3 regions of the Bilifractor sp. HCP3S3_D3 genome follow, and region 2 is predicted to be linked to each of the others. Evidence: riboswitches for the same ligand, from Rfam matches in the RefSeq annotation. Region 2 holds a riboswitch; each other region holds the start of a gene.
The links. A riboswitch is a leader RNA that binds a small molecule or an ion and turns the genes downstream of it on or off. The one in region 2 is predicted to bind cobalamin.

Region 1: it holds a riboswitch for cobalamin, as region 2 does, so the genes downstream of both, nikB (nickel ABC transporter permease) here and ACTNDI_RS03670 (ABC transporter substrate-binding protein) in region 2, are expected to answer to the same signal.
Region 3: it holds a riboswitch for cobalamin, as region 2 does, so the genes downstream of both, ACTNDI_RS01070 (FecCD family ABC transporter permease) here and ACTNDI_RS03670 (ABC transporter substrate-binding protein) in region 2, are expected to answer to the same signal.

What each region holds. Positions count from the first base shown of each region.
Region 1 is NZ_JBQHWP010000033.1:324-8,198, forward strand. It holds gene ACTNDI_RS13375 (ATP-binding protein) at 184-1,617, shown strand; gene ACTNDI_RS13380 (diguanylate cyclase) at 1,672-2,859, opposite strand; cobalamin riboswitch at 2,927-3,127, shown strand; gene nikB (nickel ABC transporter permease) at 3,257-4,198, shown strand; gene ACTNDI_RS13390 (ABC transporter permease) at 4,195-5,070, shown strand; gene ACTNDI_RS13395 (ABC transporter substrate-binding protein) at 5,052-6,686, shown strand; gene ACTNDI_RS13400 (ABC transporter ATP-binding protein) at 6,904-7,704, shown strand; gene ACTNDI_RS13405 (ABC transporter ATP-binding protein) at 7,697-7,875, shown strand, end outside.
Region 2 is NZ_JBQHWP010000004.1:99,578-107,452, reverse strand. It holds gene ACTNDI_RS03675 (FecCD family ABC transporter permease) at 1-344, opposite strand, end outside; gene ACTNDI_RS03670 (ABC transporter substrate-binding protein) at 360-1,526, opposite strand; cobalamin riboswitch at 1,706-1,882, opposite strand; gene ACTNDI_RS03665 (hypothetical protein) at 2,052-2,357, opposite strand; gene ACTNDI_RS03660 (peptide deformylase) at 2,354-2,764, opposite strand; partial or broken gene ACTNDI_RS03655 (glucuronate isomerase) at 3,126-3,611, opposite strand; partial or broken gene ACTNDI_RS03650 (mannonate dehydratase) at 3,613-3,708, opposite strand; gene ACTNDI_RS03645 (glycoside hydrolase family 1 protein) at 3,876-5,171, opposite strand; gene ACTNDI_RS03640 (family 43 glycosylhydrolase) at 5,184-6,974, opposite strand; gene ACTNDI_RS03635 (family 78 glycoside hydrolase catalytic domain) at 6,958-7,875, opposite strand, start outside.
Region 3 is NZ_JBQHWP010000001.1:247,631-255,505, forward strand. It holds gene ACTNDI_RS01055 (aldose epimerase family protein) at 129-1,181, shown strand; gene ACTNDI_RS01060 (hypothetical protein) at 1,532-2,179, opposite strand; gene ACTNDI_RS01065 (ABC transporter ATP-binding protein) at 2,303-3,436, opposite strand; gene ACTNDI_RS01070 (FecCD family ABC transporter permease) at 3,437-4,492, opposite strand; cobalamin riboswitch at 4,647-4,832, opposite strand; gene ACTNDI_RS01075 (EAL domain-containing protein) at 4,945-7,875, opposite strand, start outside.

The sequences.
Region 1 (7,875 bases), on a different contig from region 2:
TTCCAGAGGCTTTAAGCCCAGCTTTTATGCGGAAAAATAGAGTCATATCAGCTCATAGGATTTGAGGTTTGAGATTCAACATTCCTAATCGAGACAATGTCGAACAATGTTAATAACAATGTTCTTGCAATGTTAAACAATGTTTGATATGGTAATGAAAGAAAAAATGCGGAGGATTGTCTCATGAGAATCACGGAATTATACTCAGATGTTATTGCAGAAGACAGGAAGTATGAATATAAGGCGGTGTTAAATCCGGACAATCCGGTGAAATGGGCGAAATCACTAGTTGGATATGCCAATGGGGATGGAGGTATTCTATTTGTTGGCGTTTCAAACGATGGGGAGGCATTTGGAATAGATCTGGGCGACATTGACCGGACGAAAAATCTGATTGCAACAGTCAATGACCGACATATTTTTCCGCATGTCAGAATCAGTTACATGATGCGGAGCATTGATGAGGCAGCAGAGAAATTTGTTCTTGCCGTTCACGTTGCACCATCGGATTCCATCGTGCGTTACCGTGAAGGCGATTTCAATGAGACGGTTTATATTAAGGGGGACGGCAACTCCACACCAGCTACACCGGAAGACATTATATCTTTGTCAAAACGAAAACATGGTGTTGATAACGAAAGTAGTGATGTTCTGTATGAGGAAGAGGGATGGACTGAGTATATTGACTTGTGCAGAGAATTTCGTCAAGACAAGTCTGCTCCGACCTTAAAGGAACTGCAGAATGAGGAGATCGTCACAAAGAATGGATTTGCAAAATCTGGTTTCCTGATGTTTAAGGATGATTATATCGGGGATGATACTCTGGTGAGTTGCCGTCTGTGGCGTGGAAAGACGAAAACCGGCACTGTTCTTGACAGCGACAGGTTCAAAGGTTCTCTATCACACGTGCTCAGAAGTGCGTTAAACTTCATTGAAAGAAATACAAAAACAGGTTGGAGAAAGACGGAAAACGGGGGAAGAGAGGAGATCCGGTCGTACCCAAAAGAAGCTGTCAGAGAAGCAATGGTCAATGCGATTGCGCACAGAGATTATTCTATAGCAGGAACACAGATTGATGTGGATATTTACAGTGACAGGCTTGATATTGTGTCTCCAGGTTCATGGCTGCTTCCGAAAAGCTACGAGGCCTATCCGGCAGGGACGATCCCGTCGATCCGAAGAAATTCGATTATTGCGGCATGCTTGGATGTGGCTAATTTAATGGAGCGTGGCGGAACCGGCTTTCAGACGATGATAGATAGTTATCGTGACAGTGAGGATCGTCTTCAGCCTGTTGTTTCCATCTATCCTGGGTTTCTGGATCTACGTTTGTTTGACAGACTTTATGAACCTATGGTGCAGGCGTGGGTTGAAGAACAGATGCCCGATACAGAAAAAGTTATTCGATTATTAAGAGAGGAGGGCCCCAAGCCGGTCAAAGAACTTCAGGCTCACGTCGGCTTTTCGCAAAGAACTCGCTTTCTTAAAGAGATCATCAATCCAATGATTCAATCTGGTATAATATATCGAGACGGAAACATTAAGTCCCCAACGGCTCGGATTTGTCTTCGGGAAGGAAAGAGCATACCCGGTCATGGTGAAAACCATGAAGATTAAACGGTGAAAATGCTGTCGATCGGTTGTCAAAGGATGATCTGTCAGGGGAGGCGTTTACCGTGCCGCGTGATGAATCTTTTTGCAGCGGTACATGTCCTCGTCGGCATCGTGAATATATTCTTCGATGCGTGAATAAAGCTGGTCTGGCGGGCAGTCCAAGACCGGGTAGCTGGTGCCGATGCTGGCAGAAATCTGATCCTGCGCCAGAAACTCAAGAATACGCCTGCGGCTTTGTGCGATGGTTTCCTCGTTCTGACAGGAGATGATCGCCACAAATTCGTCGCCGCCGTATCGGTACGTGAAATTGTCCGGCGGGACGGCGCGCAGAATAGCGGATGCGGTCACCTGAAGAATGTGATCACCGTAGGCGTGTCCCCTGGTGTCGTTGATTTCTTTGAAGCCGTCAATATCCAGGAAGAATATTGCAATGAACCTGCCTTTGTCAAGCTCGCCTGAGAGCCATGGAAGAAAGCGCGGTTCAAAGGCGTTCTTGGAGTACAGACCGGTCAGCAGATCACGGTAATAAATCTCGCGGAGGGTGGAGAGGGAGTTCACCAGCTTTCGGTTTGTATCCCATTCGGTGAGTGCATGGAGCACGATATCCTGAAATTCATAAAAACGCCATTCTTTTATGATAAAACGAGGATTGCGGAGAATGACGAGCCCTGCGCAGAGACTTCGGATATGAAGCGGCAGGACAAGGGTATAGGATCCCTCCCGGATCGCGTCAAGGTGTTTGTTCAGAGCATCAATATTTTTGAACCGGATGGGCCGCATGCCCGGTTCGTTCTGCACTTCCAGGACACGTTCTCTGTCCGCACAGTCCGACCGCAACTGCACTGGTTCGTTTTGGTCTTCCGGGGCACTTTCTCTGGCTTCGATGAGATTCAGGTGTTCCATAGTATAACAGCCTTCCTCCAATTCCCCGCTTCCGATCCGGTCGTCGAGAACGATGTAGACACCGTCGAGGTCCATTGAGGCATAAAAGTCCGCGATGCGCTGCATCAGTTCCGGGAGAGACAGGGAAGGATCCAGCGAGGAGACCATCGCGGAAAAACGTTCGTTTCGGTCATCGACATATATGCTGTCCTCGACCTGCCAGGCCAGGTACGCCCGGTAGTTGATTCGGAAAGTGAGAATCCGCCGCGCTCCTTCATGTACTGCATGATTCCGGTGCTCCAGGCGGATATGATGAAACGGCGCCAGCCATCTGAAAGAAGCAGAAATCCGGAAGAAGCACATTTAAATCCGGATTTAATAATTTCTCTTGCAAAAATATAAAATGGTGTTACTATAGTAAAACAAGTTTAATTAAATATCTTTTACAAGTGCAGAAATGCCATATCGTTAGATCGGGATTTCTGATAATAGGGAAACAGGTGAAAGACCTGTACTGTCTCGCAACTGTAATTGGATGCGTCCGCTGGTTATCCACTGTCTTTACGGATGGGAAGGAAGCGTGCCGCAGGAAGCCATAAGTCAGGAAACCTGCTTGTAAAAATGTCAGTGTGGTCACGATGTATGACTTAATGACGGCAAATTATTTCTGCTCCTGGAGGCAGAATCTTTTGCGTGTTTAAATGTCAGAGATCGTTTCACGGAAACGGTCTTTTTCTTTTGCCTGAAAAAGAGGGGTGTCATGAAAAAATACCTGATTGGAAGAATTCTTTTTGTCATTCCGATAATGTTCTTTCTCTCTCTGTTTACCTTTGGTCTTACGTATCTTTCACCTTCTGATCCGGTGACTCTTTATTATGACAGACTTGGAGCAAAGCCGGACAAACAAATGGTTGAGGAAACCAAAGAAGAGATGGGACTGAATGATCCGTTTCCGATTCAGTATGGGCGATGGCTGAATCGTGCTGTGCATGGTGATCTCGGAACATCATATTACTACAAAACATCTGTCTGGAGTGAACTGACCAGCCGTCTTCCGAATACGGTTATTCTGACGGTCTCTACAGTTGTACTGACGATACTGATCGCAGTGCCTCTGGGGATCCTGTGCGCCGTCTTTCAGAATAAATGGATTGACTATATTCTGCGTTTCATCTCCTTTCTGGGGGTGAGTATGCCCAGCTTTTGGGTCGGTACACTGCTGATGTATTTTTTCGGAGTAAAGCTGAAAGCTCTTCCGATATTGGGATCGGGAGATCTGAAACATCTGATTCTTCCGACAGCGACACTCTCTTTCTGGATGGTTTCTCTCTATGTGAGAAGACTGCGTGGCAGTGCATTGGAAGAATTGAACAAGGATTATCTGAATGGAGGGCTGGCAAGGGGACTTTCCAAATGGCATGTTATCTGGCACCAGATCCTGCCGAACTCGCTGCTTTCTGTGATTACGATGTTTGGCATGTCAATCGGATCTCTTCTTGGGGGAGCAACGATCGTGGAAACGATCTTTGAATGGAAGGGAATTGGAAAGATGGCTGTGGACGCAATATCCGTGAAAGACTATCCGATTATCCAGGGTTATGTTCTCTGGATGGCCATCATCTATGTAACGGTCAACCTGGTCGTGGATCTGTCGTATCAGTTTTTGGATCCAAGGATCCGGCTGGGAGGAAGGAAAGGATGAAATATTATATAAAAAGAGCACTCAGCAGTCCGCAGTTCGTCATCCTCTTCCTTCTTGCTGTTTTGTTGATTTTGATACCGATTTTTGCTCCATGGATTGCGCCGCATGATCCGATTGCCAATGATTATGCTGCTTCCATGATTTCTCACAGCAGGGAGTTTCCGCTGGGAACAGATCAGCTTGGACGCTGCATTCTGTCCAGACTTATCTGGGGAGGAAGGACTTCTCTGTTAATTGTCTTTCTGGTTGTGGCAATTGTTTCAGTTCTTGGCATCCTGCTGGGGGTCACAGCAGGCTTTGCGGGAGGATGGCTGGATAACATCCTGTCCAGAGCAACGGATATTGTGATGGCGGTTCCTTCCATGGTTTTTGTCATTGCACTGGTTACGGTTCTCGGTCCGGGTCTTTGGCACACTGTGCTAGCCATGGCGCTGGTTGGTTGGACTGAAAATTTCCGGGTTTCCAGAGCCTTGGTGCTTTCTGAAAAGGAAAACCATTATGTAGAGGAAGGCAGGCTGGGTGGATTGAAGAAAAAAGATATGATTTTTCATCTCATTCTGCCAAACGTAGTTCCGTACCTTCTGGTCAATATTACACAGGATATCGGCTCTAATCTGCTTACCCTAAGTGGGCTGTCCTTATTGGGACTGTCTTCCCAGCCACCTGTTCCGGAATGGGGCTTTATGCTCAGTGAAGGAAGGAAGTTTATACAGTCTGCCCCATGGCTGATTTTCTGGCCCGGCATGGTGATTGTCATCCATGTCATTGTGTTCAATCTTTTAGGCGACAGCCTTAGAGATATATTAGATCCTCGTTTTGAAAAACAAAAAAAGAAAGGCAGGAGATTTAAAAAATGGCTCGAAACAAATTGATTGCATTTACCTGTGCGGCTGTTATGGCATGTACACTTTTTGCCGGATGCGGCTCCTCTGCAGCCGGAACTTCTCAGGATTCATCCGCTTCACAGAACGCTGCATCTGTAGCGGCTTCGTCCACATCGAAGGAAACCGGAACCACAGTTACTTCCGGAGCCGGTGACAATGCATCCACAGCAGGAGAGAAACACCTGAACGCAGCTCTTTACTGGTTTGGAACCAGTCTGGATCCCGCGACAGAATATGACGGGTGGACAACCTGCCGTGCCGGAATTACAGAAACGCTGGTTACTGTCGATAAAAATTATGAGCTTCAGCCCCTTCTTGCGGACAGCTGGAAACAGACAGATGATACGACGTGGGTTTTCCATATCCGTGACGGTGTGACCTTCCAGGATGGAACGCCGGTGGATGCAGCTGCCTGCAAAGCTTCTCTGGAGAGGGCGATGCAGGTACAGGAGAGAGCGGTAACCGCAGCAAAAATAGATACCATTGAGGCAGACGGACAGAATCTGACCATCAAGACCACGGAACCGTTTGGCGCTTTCCTGGCAAATTTATCGGAACCCCTCTACTCCATTATTAAGGTTGGAGATGATCAGGATTACGCAAATAAGCCGATCGGAACCGGTCCGTTCATGGTGAAGGATTTTACAGTGAATGAAAAAATCGACGAAGTGAAATACGACGGGTACTGGAACGGAGCATCCGATATCGATTCTATTACGATAACCTGCATTGAAGATGACAGCACAAGGGGACTGGCTCTGCAGTCGGGCGAGCAGGATATTGTGCAGAGAGTGGCTTCTACCGATATTGATACCTTCGCGAATGACAGTACATACCAGGCTCTTAATACGACTGGCGCACGAATCCGTCTGCTGCTTCTGAACCAGGCAAATGAAGCACTGAAGGATACTAATGTGAGGAAAGCCCTTGCGGACTGCATAGATTATGATTCACTTGTCAGCATTCTGGGGTCGGGAGTTACTACGGCAGGCGCTCCGTACCCGGCATCCGCGCCCTATGGATATGACGATCTGGACAGACAGACCTATAAGCCGGATGAGGCGAAGAGTCTGCTGGAGAAGGCCGGATACAAGGACAGTGACGGAGACGGCATTGTTGATAAAGACGGCAAAAATTTGTCTCTGAAGATCACTTATTCTATGGGAGATTATACAACGATGCTGGAGGCGGTTCAGTCAATGGCAAAGGAAGCGGGTATAGATATACAGCTGAATCTTGAGGATGATATTACAGAATCTGAGAAAAATAAGGATTATGATATCCTGTGTACAAACTGGCAGTGTCTTTCCACCGGAGACCCGCAGTGGTTCCTGGATCAGCTTTACAAAACCGACGGGCCGGATAATTCCATGAATTACAGCAACAAAGATCTTGACAACATTATTTCCGAACTTTCCAGTACATTTGATACCGATGGCAGGAAGAAACTGACGATTGACGCGGAAAAAATTCTTCTTCAGGATACCGCGAGCATCTGGCTGGTCGGAGAAAAAAATTACGTTGTAGCAAACAGCAAGGTACATAATATAACACCTTATCCGATCGATTATTACTTTATCGATAATAAAATGTCAATAGACTGACGATTTATTGACGGAAGAATCATTCCGAAGGGAAGCGTGTTCTCCCTGCATGCATCACATCGTGCAGGGAGATTCTTTTTACGCGAACAGTGAGCCGCAGCCGAATGCGAAGTATTCGTGTGCGGCGAGCGTCGCGATAGCGAGATAAAACTCGCGCAGCGTGTTTTATCTCGTTTTCGGAGAGCGTCTGATACAGCGTTACGCTTGGGAGGAACTTATGGAAATTCTGGAGCTGAATCATATTTCCCTTACTTATGACGGCATCGTGAATATTCTTGACGACATTACATTTTCTGTACGTTCCGGAGAAATAATCGGGATTGTCGGAGAGAGTGGAAGCGGAAAATCAACTCTCCTTCATGTGGTTCTGGGCCTGATTCCGGATGGAGCCGTGACGAAAGGGGAATGTTTTCTGTTTGGACGCAGCAACCTGGAACGGAAACGCAGCGAATTAAAAAAACTGCGTGGAGAAGAGGTCGCCATGATTTTTCAGGATACCGGACGTTATATGAATCCCATATCGCGGATTGGAGCCCAGTATAAGGAATATCTGACAGCCCACGGGTACAGAGGCAGAAAAAACTGCTTAGAGAAGGAAAAAGAGATGCTGAGCCGTGTTCATCTGAAAGATACAGAAAGAATTCTGCATGCGTATCCCTTTGAATTATCCGGAGGTATGCGTCAGAGAGTCGGCATTGCCATGGCCATGAGCCTGAAACCAAAGCTTCTGCTGGCCGATGAGCCCACCAGCGCGCTGGATGTTACGATGCAGGCTCAGGTAGTATATGAAATGATGGAGCTGCGCAGAAAATATGGAACTTCCATCATTCTTGTGACACATAATATCGGAGTCGCAGCGTGTATGTCAGACAAGCTGGGTATTATGCAGAACGGGAAGCTTGTGGAGTGGGGGAATACAAGGGATATTATTTCCTGTCCCCAGACAGATTATACTCGCACACTTCTTGATTCTGTGATTGAAATTGATGATGAAAGGATGGCAGGAAAAAATGAGTGATGTGCTGCTGGAAGTAAGTCATCTGTCCAAAAGCTTTGAATCCGGAAGTCGTGAGAAAGGAATGATTCCCGCCGTTCGTGACGTAAGTTTTCATATAAACCGCGGGGAATGTCTTGGAATTGTCGGAGAAAGCGGGTGCGGAAAGAGTACCCTGGCAAGGCTGATCACTCT
Region 2 (7,875 bases):
AGCACATAGGGATCCGCCAGGGGATTTTTTACAATCGCCTGCATGACCGCGCCACAGACAGAAAGCGCCATCCCCACGGCAATGGCAAGCATGACGCGGGGAAAGCGGATCAGCCATACAACATCGTGAACGGCTCCTGTATGGTAGGCATCAAATTTCCGGATGTGAAAAAGCTCCCGTAATACCACCTTATATACATCGGCAACTGAAATATCGGCATTACCGAAAGTAATGGATATCAGGACAGAAGCGGCCAGCAGCACGGCAAGAATAAGAACCGTCATTCCATATGCCGCAGCTGAAACCGGATGCTGTTCTGTATCTCTTTTTTTTCTCTTACGCACGTTCCTGTCACCTGCTTAAAAACTGAATCCGGCATCGGGATAAAGGCCCTTGGCAAAGGTTTCAATTCCATCCTGTGTCCTGGTTGCCGCAGCGTACATCTCGCTCAGCATTATCGGAACAACCCGTCCATTCTTCACCGCGGACAGGCTCTGAAAAGTCTTATCATCATTGAAGACCGCCAGCTTCTCATCCTGGATTGTCTGCGGATCATCTCCGGAATATGGCATATACACAACAAAAATAACATCCGGATCGGCTGCGATGATATCTTCCTTTCCCACTTCAGATGCATCCGGATTTGCCAGCTCTGCCCCCAGCTGCGTCACCATGTCGCCTCCAAGCGAATCCGCCCCGTAATTGGTGAATGTATCGTCATTGGATTCCAGAATCATAACCGAAGGCTTTTCCTGCTGGCTCCCTGCCTGAGCAAGCACATCTGCTATTGTACTTTTCATTTTATTAACGATAGCTTCTGCCCTGTCCTGAACATCAAAAATAATTCCAAGGTTGAGGATGTCCTGATACTCATTTTCCAGTGTCCGGGGGCTGTCATTACGGGCAGTATTGGAATTGATGTAAACATTGGTTCCCTTGTTGATCCAGTCCATCGTATCGCCCAGTGTTTTTTCCTGGAACAGAGACCCCCAGGACAAAATCATATCCGGTTCCAGCATCGTAACCGTTTCTTTGGAAGGAGTGAACTCATCCAGGTAATTCAGACTGTCAAAGGCATTCTTCATGCTGTCCGGAACAGCGTTGTCCAGTCCCGCAGCCGCCACGATGTGATCCTGAAGTCCCAGAGCAAGCAGTGTTTCTATACTGCCCTGATAGACGGCCAGAACCTTCTCCGGTGCTTTCTCGTAGGTGGTTTCGATCGCCTTTCCGTCCGAACCATATGTCTTAATTGTTACAGGATACTGCGTGTGTTTGGATGTTGCTTCCACAGAAGATGACGTAACAACGGTCTCCTGTTCCGATACCTGGGATCCGGAAACAGCGTTTTCTGAAGATCCTACCTCCTGTTCCTTGGAAGCTGAAGTGACATTCGCTGCCACAGAAGAGGATGCGGCACTTTGTCCGGAATCTCCCGAAGAGGAGCCTCCTCCGCATCCGGCAATCCCTAATGCCAGACCGGATGACAGCATGACAGCCACAATCTGTTTCCATACTTTGTTTTTCATTTCCTTGATTCCTTTCTAACTGGAAATATGATGATTTGATTGAAGAGTATAATTACGGCATAAAAAAAACCGTTTTCCAACGAAAACGGCACAAAACAGCAATCAAAAACAAACCGGATTCTCTGCCCCGGTGTTTTGTCTCACAAGTTCTTTTTGTAATAACATTATCTGCCGTAACCGTTATTTACAAACTGCAAGCAGGCTTCCTGACTTATGGCCATATTCTGTACCGCCTTCCCAGGCACCCGGCCCAGTGGCATTCTGGCACAAAAAACCAATTACAGTTGCGGGACAGTACAGGATTCTCACCTGTTTTCCTTTTCGGAATTCTCCGCACTTGCAGTCGCTAATGGAAAACATTCTAACATATTCCAGTGAACGCAACAAGTATTTTCAAGAAAACCAACATCTCACTTCAGATTGTAATCATTTTCCCGGATTTCTTCGCGGCTCACCACACGGCTACAAATGTAAGGTCACTTCATATTATCAAAAATCACGAGAATGCAGCGGCATCACATGCAATCAATCATCTTCGTCACCTTCACCGAATCCATAGTTAAGAAACTCATTATATCTGGCGTTGGCTGTCTCCGCCTCTTTCTTCGCGATCCACCGCTCACGGTCGCTCATGATTGCCAGCATCTCATCAGCGATTTCCTCCGCTGTCCGCGGCTTTGCGGCATACAGATATGCCGTCATGCGGCGCATGGTCTTTTCCGATCCGAGATTCTTCGCGATTGCCTTGCCGAATTCTTCCGGGTAGCCCATATGGATGATTGTCTCAAGCAGCTCGCGATAAGCCGCTTTCCATGATTCCGGCGCACTCATATAATAACCCCCGCGAGATGGTCACACTCATGCTGGATGATCTGTGCCGTCCACCCGGAACAGCTCTGGCGGCGCTTCTTCCAGCTGCTGTCATAGTATTCGACTTCGATATTCTGATACCGTGTGGTCTTCCGGACGCCGGGCAGCGACAGACAGCCTTCTTCCGTCTCATACGGCGTGTCTTTTCTCACAATGACAGGGTTATACATCACGACATTCATGAATCCCATGTTGACAATGATGATTCTTTTCTTCACTCCAATCATGTTGGCCGCCATGCCGACGCAGTGATCCTGGTTAGCCTGCAGGGTATCCATGAGATCCTGTCCGACGGACAGATCCTGCTTTGTAGCTGCCTCAGATTTCTGTCCGAGAAAAAATACATCTTTTACTATCGGTTTAATCATTCAACATCTCCCATGCTGTAATATCATTGTTATTAAAAATTGTTTTTTAATTGTAACGTATTATGGGTTAAAAGCCAAATATTCTCCTGCATATATAATTCTTCTTGCATCAATTGTCAGGCAGTAACGGCAGACACATCCGTTCTCAACGCAAAATATGATATCAAACGAGATAAAACACGCTGCGCGAGTTTTATCTCGCTATCGCGACGCTCGCGTAAATAAAGAAGCTCGGACAGCGCAAGTACTTGCTGTCCGAGCCTCTGGCTTCTTTCTGTTATCTCTGTATTTTTTATTCTTTTTGCCGGAAACGGAACAGTTCAACAGCAAAAGCATTGATACTGAAAGGGCCGGGTCTCTATCACAAATCGAAGTACCTCTCCGCATTCCGGAAGCAAATACCTTCTACAATGGACAAAAGGGCCTTTTCATCATTTGGAAACTCGCCGTTTTCCACCCAGCCGCCGATCAGATCGCAGAGGATGCGTCGAAAGTACTCGTGCCGGGCGTAGCTGAGGAAGCTGCGCGAGTCAGTCAGCATACCGATGAATCCCGCAAGATAGCCGTCTGCGGCGAGAGTCGTGAGCTGATTGATCATGCCCTGCTTATGGTCGTTGAACCACCAGGCGCTTCCGTTCTGGACCTTGCTGACACCCCCGCTTGTCTGAAAGGCGCCCATCACGGTCACAAGAGCGGCATTGTCGTTGGGATTGAGAGAATACAGGATCGTTCTGGGCAGTTCCCCTGTATCGTCCAGTGCACCGAGAAAGGCCGCGAGTTCCTTGATAGACGGCGCATCGCCGATCGAGTCGACGCCGGCATCAGGACCGAAGACACGAAACACCCGATTTAAGAAAACGGTCTATGCTCGCCTCATCTACCAGAAGTCGCGGCAGACCGAAGATGTCCCAGGGCGGATCATCCATATGAACGGCCATTTGCATCGGCATGGAATCTCCTCCTTATTTTTGAAGACACACGTATTCGATACCACTTTATATTTCACCGGACAGTCTCGTTTCCTTGTATGCTCTTAACGCCATACAGGCCGCAGCCAAACCGGGCAATCCGTTGCTTATACAGTTTGTGGAATGATTTATCGAATGGACGTTTACTTTCTATAAGACCCCAGGAAGGCGAGGCTCTCCTTTGGCGTGCGCGTCTGTGTGGTGCGGTCGACGGCGATCAGTCCGAAGGTCATGGAAAATCCCTTCTGCCACTCGAAATTATCCAGCAGGCTCCAGTACATATAGCCCTTGAGGGGGATGCCGTCTTTGACGCAGCTCTCAACACCCGCAAGCGCACGACGGACAAATTCCACCCGGCGCGAATCGTCCGAGACAGCAATCCCGTTCTCCGTGACGATCAGATCCCCTTTAAAGTCCTCGGCAACACGACGGATCACATGCTCCAGAGCCTCGGGATAGAACTCGTAGTCCATCTGGGTCAGTTCCGCTCCCTCGGGGCAGGGCAGCTGTCCGGCGGGACCGTACTGCGTGCGGGTATAATTCTGCACGCCGAGAAAGTCGTCGTCTGCGATAAACGGCAGGTAGTGCCTGAACTCCTCGTCCCAGGCAGCCTCGGCATAGCTCTCCCCTCCCGGCATCGCCTGCAGATCATGCAGGGAGAGCGTAATGCCCACCCTGATGTCGGGGTACAGAGCCTTAATAGCTTCCTTCGCCGCCTGATGCGCGCGAAAGACCAGTGCGTCGCCCTCGGGCGTGCGGGAGCTTACAAAGATCTGAGGCTGTGGCGTTCCAAAGGCCTGGTTGTTCTCGATGGCGGCGAATTTCATGTTCTCCATCATTTTCTTAAAGTTCATGCCTACTTGTACGGTACCTTCAGCTTTCTTCGCGCCAGAGTCCGCGCTCTTCGCCGCCTGTTCGGCCATCAGGCGGAAGCGCCTGGAGATCGCCGCTAACTGCAGGCCCATGTTAGCCTCGTTGATCGTACAGATGTAGTTCAGCTCCGCGCCGAGCTTTTCGGTAACGTAAGCGGCGTATCGGCGGAAGTACCCGATAGTGCTCTCCGCTTCCCAGCCGCCCTTGCGAATCAGCCATGCAGGGGAGGTGAAATGCATCAGCGTCACAATGGGTTCTATGCCGTTCGCCCGACAGCAGCGGATCACGTCACGGTAGTGCTCAATCTCCCGCTCATCGAACTGCCCTTCCTCGGGCTCAATGCGTGCCCACTCAACAGAGAAGCGGTAGGCATTCAGCCCGGCCGCTGCCATCAGCTTTATATCTTCTTCATAACGGTGGTAATGGTCGCAGGCTTCGCCGCTGGGCTCGATGAAACTGCTGTGCGGCAGATGCTCCTGAATCCAATAGTCGCTGTTTCTGTTGTTGCCCTCAACCTGATGGGCAGCGGTCGCTGCGCCGATCAGAAATCCCTTCGTAAATGCCATTTTCTTCCCCCCTTACAGTTTCACACACTTGCCCTTAGTGATACCGTTTTCGTTAAAAGCATCCACACGAACATAGTATTCACGGCCCTTGATCAGCGCACCGACACGCTGCGAGCCGGCCTTGAAAATCATATAGCTGTGATATAACTTCTCCGGCGAGGAACCGAAGAGGATGTTGTATCCCAAAGTGTCCATCTGTTCCCTGATCTGTACCACCATGTCCAGATCGCCCGTTCGCGCAGCAGAAAAGACCGGCTCGGCTGGCTTTTCGCCATCCCCCAGGCCAAAGACACGAAGACCGGAGACGCACGGCGCCTGCTCAAAGGGCACAGCCATATCGCTCAGGCGTAGATACCGGACATCAATACCTTCCTCGCGTATGATCAGATCATGGGGAAGATCGGTTTCGGTGTCGGACTTGTCCTCGATGACAAACCATTTTTCCCCATCAACGCTCCCCTCCAGCTTCCACTGCGTAATGCGCTCCGCTTCATCGATGTAGCGCGCCTGCGAGCCGGGACGGATCTCTCCCGGACAGGGAGTGTCGATCCTGTCATCAGCAAAGTTTACCTGCACGGCGTGCACCTTGAATTGCTTCCCGAGATCGACGCACAGCCACTCGTTGCGGCTGTTGCCTGCTGCCCGCCACCAGGTCTGCACGTTCTCTTCCGTTGCCATCGAAGGTTCGTGGCCAGGGACAAAGGAAGAAGCGGTCGCTGCCTTTCCCACACTCAGCAGCATCCAGGCCGGATCGCGCCAGGGATCGCCTTCAAGCGCCATCGGCCAGTCGCCGTAACGCTGGTTGCAGAAGAGTTCGCCATCATTATCAAACCCCGCGGGCCATAGACCCACGCGGCGCTCAAAGTCATGGTTCACCGAGATTCGCATCGTCGCCGTATGCCAGAAACCTCCATTTTTATCCCTCATCGTCGAGCCATGACCCGCACCAGGAAGGAAGCCGCCCGGCTTGTAGGAATAGGGGTTGTTTTCAGACAGCCGGAAGGGGCCAAGCGGGCTTTCTCCCACATAGACGCCGTCGGAATAGGTATTGTACTGCGTTCCGGGGGCGGCGTATTGCAGATAGTACTTCCCGCAATGTTTGTCCATCCACGCTCCTTCAATATAGGGTTTGTTGGAAAACATGCCGCGGATAAGTGGCCGAAGGTTTTCAGGGACCATGCTCTCCGTCATGTTCCTGGACTTGAGATATGCCTGATATCTTGCCTCGACCTCTTCCGCGGAGGCTGGCAGTGTGCTGTTGTCCTCACCGACGCGCTCGTAGCCGATCTCAAAGGGATGGCCTTCTACGACAGCAACCGCTTCGTTCCTCGGAAGCATAGTCTCTGGATCGAGCTCCACGCCGTAAATTGGCGTCTCGTTGGAACACCCCCAGTAGAAATATACACGCCCGTCGTCATCCAGAAAGAGATTCGGATCCCAGAATGGGAAAGAACCTTCCATGCGCTCATAGGGGCCGTTCAGAACATCTTTCGTGCGCCAGCGGTCACAGCTGTGCTCGCGTGCAGAGGCACAGAAGTACACATAATCTCCGATTACGCGTACATCCGGAGCGTAATCATAGAAAGGCAGCCCCTCCGGCAGACGATAGCTCTCCCAGTGTGCCAGATCGTCCGACACCCAGACACCCAGTGTCATGGACGCGAAGATGTAGTAACGACCCTTGAAAAGAATCATTGAGGGATCGGCTGCCTCACGGCAGATCTGCAGTTCTCCGCCCTTGCGCGGATCGGCATTAAACTGATAACGGTAGCTAACATTGATAGGGTTACAGATATACTTCATAATGGTATTCTCCCTTGGTAACTTCGTGTGTTACCCCGTTCGGCAGCTCGACCCTGGCCGGGGCGGGCACTGAAATATCAAAGACCAATCTTCCGTTTTTATAGCACCAGGCGCTTTTGACCGTGCCGTACAGCGTACGCCGCTCAGCCCTGGCAAACCCAAGGGTGGGATGTGGATGTGGATGGATCGTGAGCTTCCCGGCTTTGAACTGAATACCGCAGACACCATCGAGCAGCCATCCGGCAATTGCTCCGTAGGAGTAGTGATTGAGGGAATCGTGCACCGTGCCGTCCCTGCGCACTCCGTCCCAGGTCTCCCAGGTCGTGGTCGCGCCCTTCTTCACCGCGTAGAGCCAGCCGGGGCAATCTTCCTGCAGCAGAAGCTTATAGGCAGTGTCCGTATAGCCGCAGTCCGCGAGTACGCGGCAGAGATCAGGAGTAGAGAGAAAACCGGTATTCAGGTGATAGCCGTTCTGAACAACCAGATCATTCAGCGCTTCCGCAGCAGCCTTTGCTTCCCCGCTATCCAGCAGCCCGAAAGCAATGGGGCGCACGTATTCGCACTGGCGGTCAGATTTGATCACGCAGTTCTTTGTGCATGTATAGCGATATGCCTTCTTTGCGCCCTCCGCGATTTCATTGAATTTATCCGCTTCCTCCTGTTTGCCGAGAATCGCGGCAATCTTGGACATCAGCGTGGCAGACTTGAAATAATAGGCCGTGGCAACCTCCGGCGCGCCGAACATCATGTTCTTTTTCATTGCGTCCATGTTGTCCACATCCGGCTGGCACCACTCCCCGAAGTGGAACCCCTCATCCACCAGATATTTTTTATACGGGTTCCGGAGATTCTGTGGCCGTGTTTTAGCGGCGCGCTTTTCGCAGAAAATCATCCAGCGGCG
Region 3 (7,875 bases), on a different contig from region 2:
ACAAAGCACAGCGATAATCGTGATTTCATCTGTTTTTCACAGGTAAACTGCTGTAAAATAACAGAGTATGGCACCGGAATGAATCCGGCGCGAAAAGTATCAGGTATTTCTGAAAGGTGGGTTTATTTATGAGCGATTGGGTTAAAGATTTCGGCAGAACAGCTAAGGGACAGCAGACGACGCTGTACACCATACACGCCGGGAGATACACGGCGTCAATATCGGATTACGGCGCTGCTCTTGTATCTTTTGCTGTAAAAGATGATGATGGGACTCCTGTAGATATCGTCCTCGGATATGACCATGCTTCTGATTATGAGAAGAGCGATGCCTGCTTCGGTGCAACCGTCGGGAGGAATGCCAACCGGATCGGTGGCGCACAGTTTGTACTGAACGGTACGACATACCACCTGGCAAAAAACGACGGTGAGAACAACCTGCACAGCGGTCCCGATTTCTACTATAAAAGAATGTGGAAGACGCAGGGCATCGCTGCGGACGGTGCTTCAATTTCTCTGACACTTGACACTCCTGATGGCGATCAGGGATATCCGGGCGCCTTTTCCGCAACCGTGACCTATCAGCTTGACAAGGATGGCTGTCTCTCTATCCATTATGAAGGGATTTCTGATCAGGACACCCTCTGCAACATGACAAATCATTCTTATTTTAATCTGAACGGCGAGGGAAACGGAGACATTCTGGATCACAATCTGAAGCTGTTCTCAGACAAAATCACGGAGATCGACGCCGGAACCATTCCGACAGGCAGACTCCTTGATGTAGATGGAACACCCTTTGATTTCCGGAACGGAAAGTCCATCGGTGCCGATATCGAGGCAGATGATGAACAGCTGCGCTTCGGTAACGGTTATGACCACAACTTTGTCTTTGCCATGGACAAGGGCGAGACGCGGAAAATGGCAGAGGTCTTCTCCTCCGTCACCGGCCTTCAGCTGGATGTATACTCCGATCTTCCCGGCATGCAGCTCTACACGGCAAATTATGTCACGCGCCACACAGCAAAGTCCGGACATATCTACGACCGAAGATGCGGATTTGCGCTCGAAACACAGTATTTTCCGAACAGCATCAACATCGACGGCTTCGCAAGTCCCATTCTCCCGGCCGGTCAGAAGTATGAGTCCACAACTACCTATAAACTTAGCTTCCGGAAATAATTTTTTCTTCGGACTGCCCAACGGGAGATAGGATACGTTTTCCGGTGTTATCCCGCTGCCCCATCCGCTATCAAAACGAGATAAAACACGCTGCGCGAGTTTTATCTCGCTATCGCGACGCTCGCCGCACACGAATACTTCGCATTCGGCTGCGGCTCACTGTTCGCGTAAAAGAGGACCGCCGCACTAACGCAATATGCTTAGTGCGGCGGTCCTCTTTTTACTCCTCTTTTTAAATCTCTTTTTAAATCTCTTTTTCAACCTTTTCCGAAACCGCTTTCCGGTTCATCTCAGCAAAAAATCCCTGTTCATTCAACATGTCCCAGACATCAATGGAGTGAAAGCACAAGTCATGCCTTTGGAACGGGATTGGTAACGGTGACCATATGATCGTACCATTTTCCCTTTTTGCCAATCAGAGCAACGGGAAATTCTTTGTCAAGTGCCGGAACCGGAATATCAAACCCATACACATCCTCTGTCGTTCCGTCACTGTATGTGACCGTATCTACGGTCGGCTGAAGAAGCTCTGCGCCGTCCTTCTGAGCATCTTCCTTTGTCCCGGCAAACAGGTTCACAATATTTTCGGAGGTCAGGCTTACGTGAATGACCATTTTCCCGTCCTTCACCGTCAAGGTTCCCTTGCCGTCGTTTGCCTCATTCACCTTAAACATCGGACTGTCGGATGTGAATTCGGCCGTGTAGGTTCCGTCAGCCGGCACCTCTGCTCCCGCAGAAGCTGTTGAAGACGTTGAAACACTACCGGCAACGGTCTCCGATGACTGTCCGGCAGCATCGGATGAAGATGTGCTTACGGCCGCGGACGATGCAGTGGAAACGCCGGACGAGGCTGCAGTCTCTTCCGCCCCTGACTGTGACTGAATCTGCGCTGCAGAAGATGTCCCAGAAGCCGAATTTCCCGTTCCCGTCCCGCATCCGGCCAGAAGCGACGCTCCCATAACTGCTGCACATAAGATTGCTGCTGTTCTCTGTTTCATTTTATTTCCCTCCTGTCATAAAAAGAGCCATACACTCCTGTGTCTGAAACCCTATCGTCATGTATTTAAAGACATACATTCATGTATCTGAAGACATACCCTTATGTATCTGAAACCATGTTCCTATGTATCTGAAGCCCTGTACTTCACACATTTTCCACTTTCATATGCCGCATCGAGAATCTCCTGCATTCTCCGGTTTCCCGGACCGATTGTCACACCGGCATCGATGATCCTTGCGCAGTTTCTTACCGCCTCCAGCGCCTCGGCGACAGCGCGGTCCGAAATCTCATGAAAGGGCTTTTCGGTGATTACCTGCGAAGCAAGAAGACGCGCCAACCGGTAGTCGACATCATTCGTGTACAGGATTGCCGCCGCAAAAGGCGTTTTCTCTTTCTGCAGCCTGCGGTACACCGGTATCCCCGTTCCACAGGATGACAGTACCAGTACTTCCGGATTTCCCTCGACCTTCGGAAGCTCGATACTTCCGAACATCGGATCAAAAAAGCCGTTGTCAATTTCATACAGCTCACGGATCGTGTCCTCGTGAAAAATGCTCTCCGGCGTTCCGCTCCGGAAGATCTTATCGCCGTGAACGCAGATTATCCGGTCAGAAATCTTCATCGCCAGATCGATCTCATGCAGCGACATCACAACTGTTATATTCTTCTGCTTCGCCATATCCCGGAGAATCGACAGAAGCTTCAGCTTATGCTTGATATCCAGGAAGCTCGTCGGCTCATCCAGGATGATGATATCCGGTTCCTGGCAGATCGCCCTCGCGAGCAGCACCCGCTGCTTCTGCCCGTCACTGATCGCGTTAAAGTCGCGGTTGCCAATCTCCTGCGCCTGAACCGCCTTCATCGCATCATCTACCTTCCGTTCATCCTCTTCCGTCAGCCGTCCCAACCGCCCCGTATATGGATATCTTCCGGTCGCGACCACATCGTGGCAGGTCATAAGCTCCGGATGCAGACGGTCCGTCAGAACAACAGCCATACGCGAAGACAATTCTCGGAACGAATAATCCGACAAATTCTTCAGATCAAAAACAACCTCTCCCTCCACAAGAGAAAGCTGTCTCGTGATGCTTTTCAATATTGTAGATTTTCCCGCGCCGTTCGGTCCGATCAGTGTAACAATCTCACCGCGCCGGATTCCGATCTCAATATCGCGGATCACCGGCTTCCCGTTATACCCGACCGACAGACCCTCCAGGTGGAGATAATATTTTTCCTCGCTCTGTACCTTCTCCATTTATCTTCTTCCCTTCTGCCGCCGTATCAGCATAAAGATCACGACCGGTGCTCCGAAAATCGAGGTCACCGTGCTGATTTCCAGTTCAGTCGGCGCAAATGCGACCCTTGCGATCAGATCACAGATCATGCAGAAGACGGCGCCTCCAAGGAAAGTGGCCGGGATGACCACGACCGGATTTGCCGTATTCAGCGCACGCTTGATCAGGAAGGGCACCGCGATTCCCACGAAAGAAATCGGACCGGCAAATGCCGTCACCGTTGCAGAGAGGATGCTGGACAGCAGGATGAGGGCCACACGGAACTGCTTTACATTAACTCCCATGCTCTGCGCGTAGGCCTCACCAAGCTGAAAGGCACCGATCGGCTTCGCGAGCAGGAATACCAGGACAGACGCAGCTCCGATGATGATTCCGCCCACCAGGACATTGTCCCAGGTCATACCAGAGAAGCTTCCCTGAGACCAGTTGTGAAGGTTGGCGATATCCGAATCACTGGCAAATGTAACGAGAAGATTCGTCAGCGCAGTACAGATATACCCGATCATGATTCCGGCAACCAGCAACGCCGACATATTCCGCACGCTCCGGGAGACCAGCAGGATAAAGCCGGTTGACACAAGAGACCCCGCGAACGCGGCAAGGATCATGGCCCAGGAGGACACCGCTCCGTGCCTGGCCACCACAAGAATCATGAGAAACGCGACAATCAGTTTTGCGCCGGAAGATATTCCGAGCACAAAAGGACCCGCGATTGGATTCTCAAAAAATGTCTGCAGCAGAAATCCGGACAGAGAGAGCGCTCCTCCGAGAATAGCCGCCATCAGAATCCGCGGCAGACGGATCTTCCAGATGATATTCATATCATCCCTTGAGCCGATTCGGAGAAAAACAGCTCTCAAAATTTTATTAATCGGAATATCGACATTGCCGGTATTGATATTGACCACGGTCACGATCAGAAACGCAGCTGCCAGAACGGCAAAGACCGCTGTGTATCGCATTCTCCTTTTCAGATTCTCAGCGTGATAGCTGCTGATTTCATTGTCACTCATCATTCGCAAGTATGCCTTTCAACTTCAATGATCTTATACATGAAAAGGGACGAATGCCGAAGCATTCGTCCTGAAAAAATAACCTGTATTAATCGGTTCCGCCGGAAATCCGGCAAAACACCCAAGCCATCAGAATCTGCTTTCTTCGGAAGCATATCTACAAAACCTCTCAGCAGTTCTCCTGGCTGACAGCTCAAGCACCGGTTCCTGTCTTCTCATGCTCTAGGACACAATGACATAACGGAATGGTTCGCTGCTCACAGTGACCGGATCGCTCAGGAATTTCACCTGATTCTCTATTCTCATACAGATCTTCTGCACTCCTGCTGCCAGGCAGGCAAAGAAGACCAGATGCACTGAAAGGCCCCCTCTTCAATTATCTGCAACGATTATACGATACCGGCTGAAAAGTGTCAAATATACCGCACTGCGGATATAAGACTTCCTTCAGTCCTTCAATCATCCCTTCTTCTGCGGAAACTGTGTCCCTTATCCTTATACATATTGAAATCCGCCCTGGTGAGCAGCGCGTCAAAGTCCGTAACCTTCCCCCGGCATGCCGCAAACCCAATTGCCATACTGATTCCATTATTTTCTGCATTCTCACGCATATGCCGTATCAGCAGGCTGATATCTCTCTCCTCCAGATCTTCTGTCAGAACGATAAATTCATCCCCGCCCGTGCGAAACACATACTTTTCACCTGCGCATTCCTGAAGAACCCGGGCTGTTTCGCAAATCAGCACATCGCCGGCATGATGTCCCGCCGTATCGTTTGTGTTCTTCAGTCCGTTCAGGTCAACGGAAATCACTCCAAGCAGACCGTCACCCTTCCACTCGCGGATCTGCCGCTCAAGAGCCCTCCGGTTTCCGGCACCTGTCATCTGGTCAATCATGCTTTGTTTCTCCAGCTGATGCACGCTGTTCCTGTTTCGAATCATAATTGCTATGAAATCCGTCAGCGTGGAAAGCAGCACGCTGGTGTTACGGAAGGTGTCCGCCGCCGGATTGATAACCATCGTAAAGCCCTCTGTCTGATTCAAGATCTTCAGCTGCCCGGAGATAAAGCTCCGAACATCATGGATTCGCATGGAAAAATCGGGATTTTCCTTCTGAAAGGCATCCATATCACTGACCATCACCACATGTTCTGTCGCAAACCGCATATATAGCGCCCGCAATTCCGAGAGAGGAATGCTCTGGAGTTCCTCCTTCAGAGAGAAGACACCGGGTGCCGTCCATTCATAGGTGGCACTAACTGTATTGTCATCACGTTCCTCAAAGATCAGGAAGCGCTCCGGTCTCATATTTTCAGAGATACATGCAATCGTCTTCTCAATTCCTGTTCCGGGATCCTCTTCCGCCATACCAAGAGAAATTGCCTCATTTGCCCGCATCTCCTGATAGATCAGCTCGTGATCCCTTGCTATTGCATGCAGATACTTGTTGATATCAAATTCGACCGTCAGCCTCAGCGTCCGGTTCTCCCATGTTGTCAGAGCAGAACGAATCAGTACTTTTGCTCCCCTTCTCCGGTTCAGGTGTGATGCCTCATACGCACAATCCTTCCGCAGCAACAGATTCGGACAGTCGCCGCAGGGAACATCCTGACCTTCCAGCACCTCATAACAGCGGCACCCGTTCAGGCTGCCATCCGGTTTTATTCCAAAATCCCTTCGGGCAGAACGATTCATATATACAAGCTCGTATGTTCTGGGATCACTGACAATGACATGTTCCGTCAGGCTGTCGAACACCTCACGTCTCAGGTCAATGTAATCCCCGACATATGGGCTCTCCCCATGAGCCGCCTTCTCCGTGCTGCTGATCCTCCGGATCAGCAGCATGAACATCTCGTCCAGGCTCGTTACCTCCGACCCGTAGACAATCGCATGCGCCAGAACGGGATCAGCCTGAATTCCGAGCTTTCTCCAAAGCGTCGGAAGCATTCCGGATACCCTGTCAATCTTCTCTTCAACATCTCCGGCATGATCCCTGCGGCAGAAGCACAGAAAACAGCACAGCCCGATCCGCGCGATCGCCCATTCCGGATTCATCAGTTTTTTCAGTGTCGCAGATATTTCGGTCAGAATCACCTTTGCCTTCTCGGTGCTTTCCCGCATCGCCTCGGCATATGCGGCAACATCAATTAAAAGTCCTGTATAATCGATTTTTTTCAGCCGATACTGATCCGCATATATCAATCCGGCTTCTATCGCGCCGCGAAAACTCAATAGCTCTGTGTCGCGGTCGACAAATCCCAGGCGCACCTCCTTCTTTCTGTCCTCTGCCCGATCACCGCTGATCATTCCCATCATTCCCACGATTTCCTTTTCATGGTACCAGGGAACACGGGTAATCTCGATTCCGTCGAGTCTGCCTCCGGTCAGTACCAGCTCATTGGCCGATGTCGACCTGACGCCCATCTCCAGAACTTTTTTCTCCTCCAGCTCCGCTGCGGCAGAATCGATATGCCATCCCAGTTCTGATTCTGTCTTGCCAAGATAGTCCTTCTCGTCGGAAAGCCCGATTCTCCTGACAAATTCTCTGCTTGCGCCCAAAAGCTTTCTCTGTCTGTCCATCCAGAAGAATTCATAAGGAGATGCATCGCAGAGTGTCCGGAACAGATCCCCATCCTTCACCTCCTCCGTCGGATCTGTGCCGTATCCCGGCACTCCGAACGACTGACAAAATTCAGGAAGAAGAGCATCCCTATCTCTTTTCCTCTCCCATATATCCTCCCGCTCACAGAGAAGAAGATTTTTTGCATTACTCTTATAGAGCACCAGCGCTTCAAACACCGCCCACCTGTATGTCCCGTCAGCGGTCCGCACACGCAGTATCTCTGCCCTGATCCCCTTATCTGTACTTCCACCTTCCGTCTCAGCATTCTCAGCCTGAACAAAAGCAAGAAAACGATCTCTGTCGTCCGGATAGATCAATTCATCCCTGAAGTACCGGACAAACGCTGTTATCGAAGAAAAGCCATCCCGAGATTTTATCTCCGGATGGCTGGACCGGAGAATTTTCACCTCTTCTGATCCACGATCAATCAGATAAAATCCCTCGTACAGCTGGAAGATGTTCCGCAGCGTATGGTCAAGGGTTTTCGCAAATTGCAGTGAGGCATTATTGCTGATATTGTAGATATGTGCCACCCCGACCCAGCGCCGCGCATCTCCCGCAATCCACCGGACATTTACCTTCATATACTGGCCGTTGTCCGCGTACACCATGCTCTCTTCCGCATGTGACTTCAATGCTCTCTGCAAAAGCTGGACAAACCTGTCTCTCACTGGAGATCCCTCATCGCTGAGGTAGGCATTCGCCTCCTCCATACTCTGCGTACCTGCACTTCTCAGCTCCCTCCGGTACGCATCATTTTC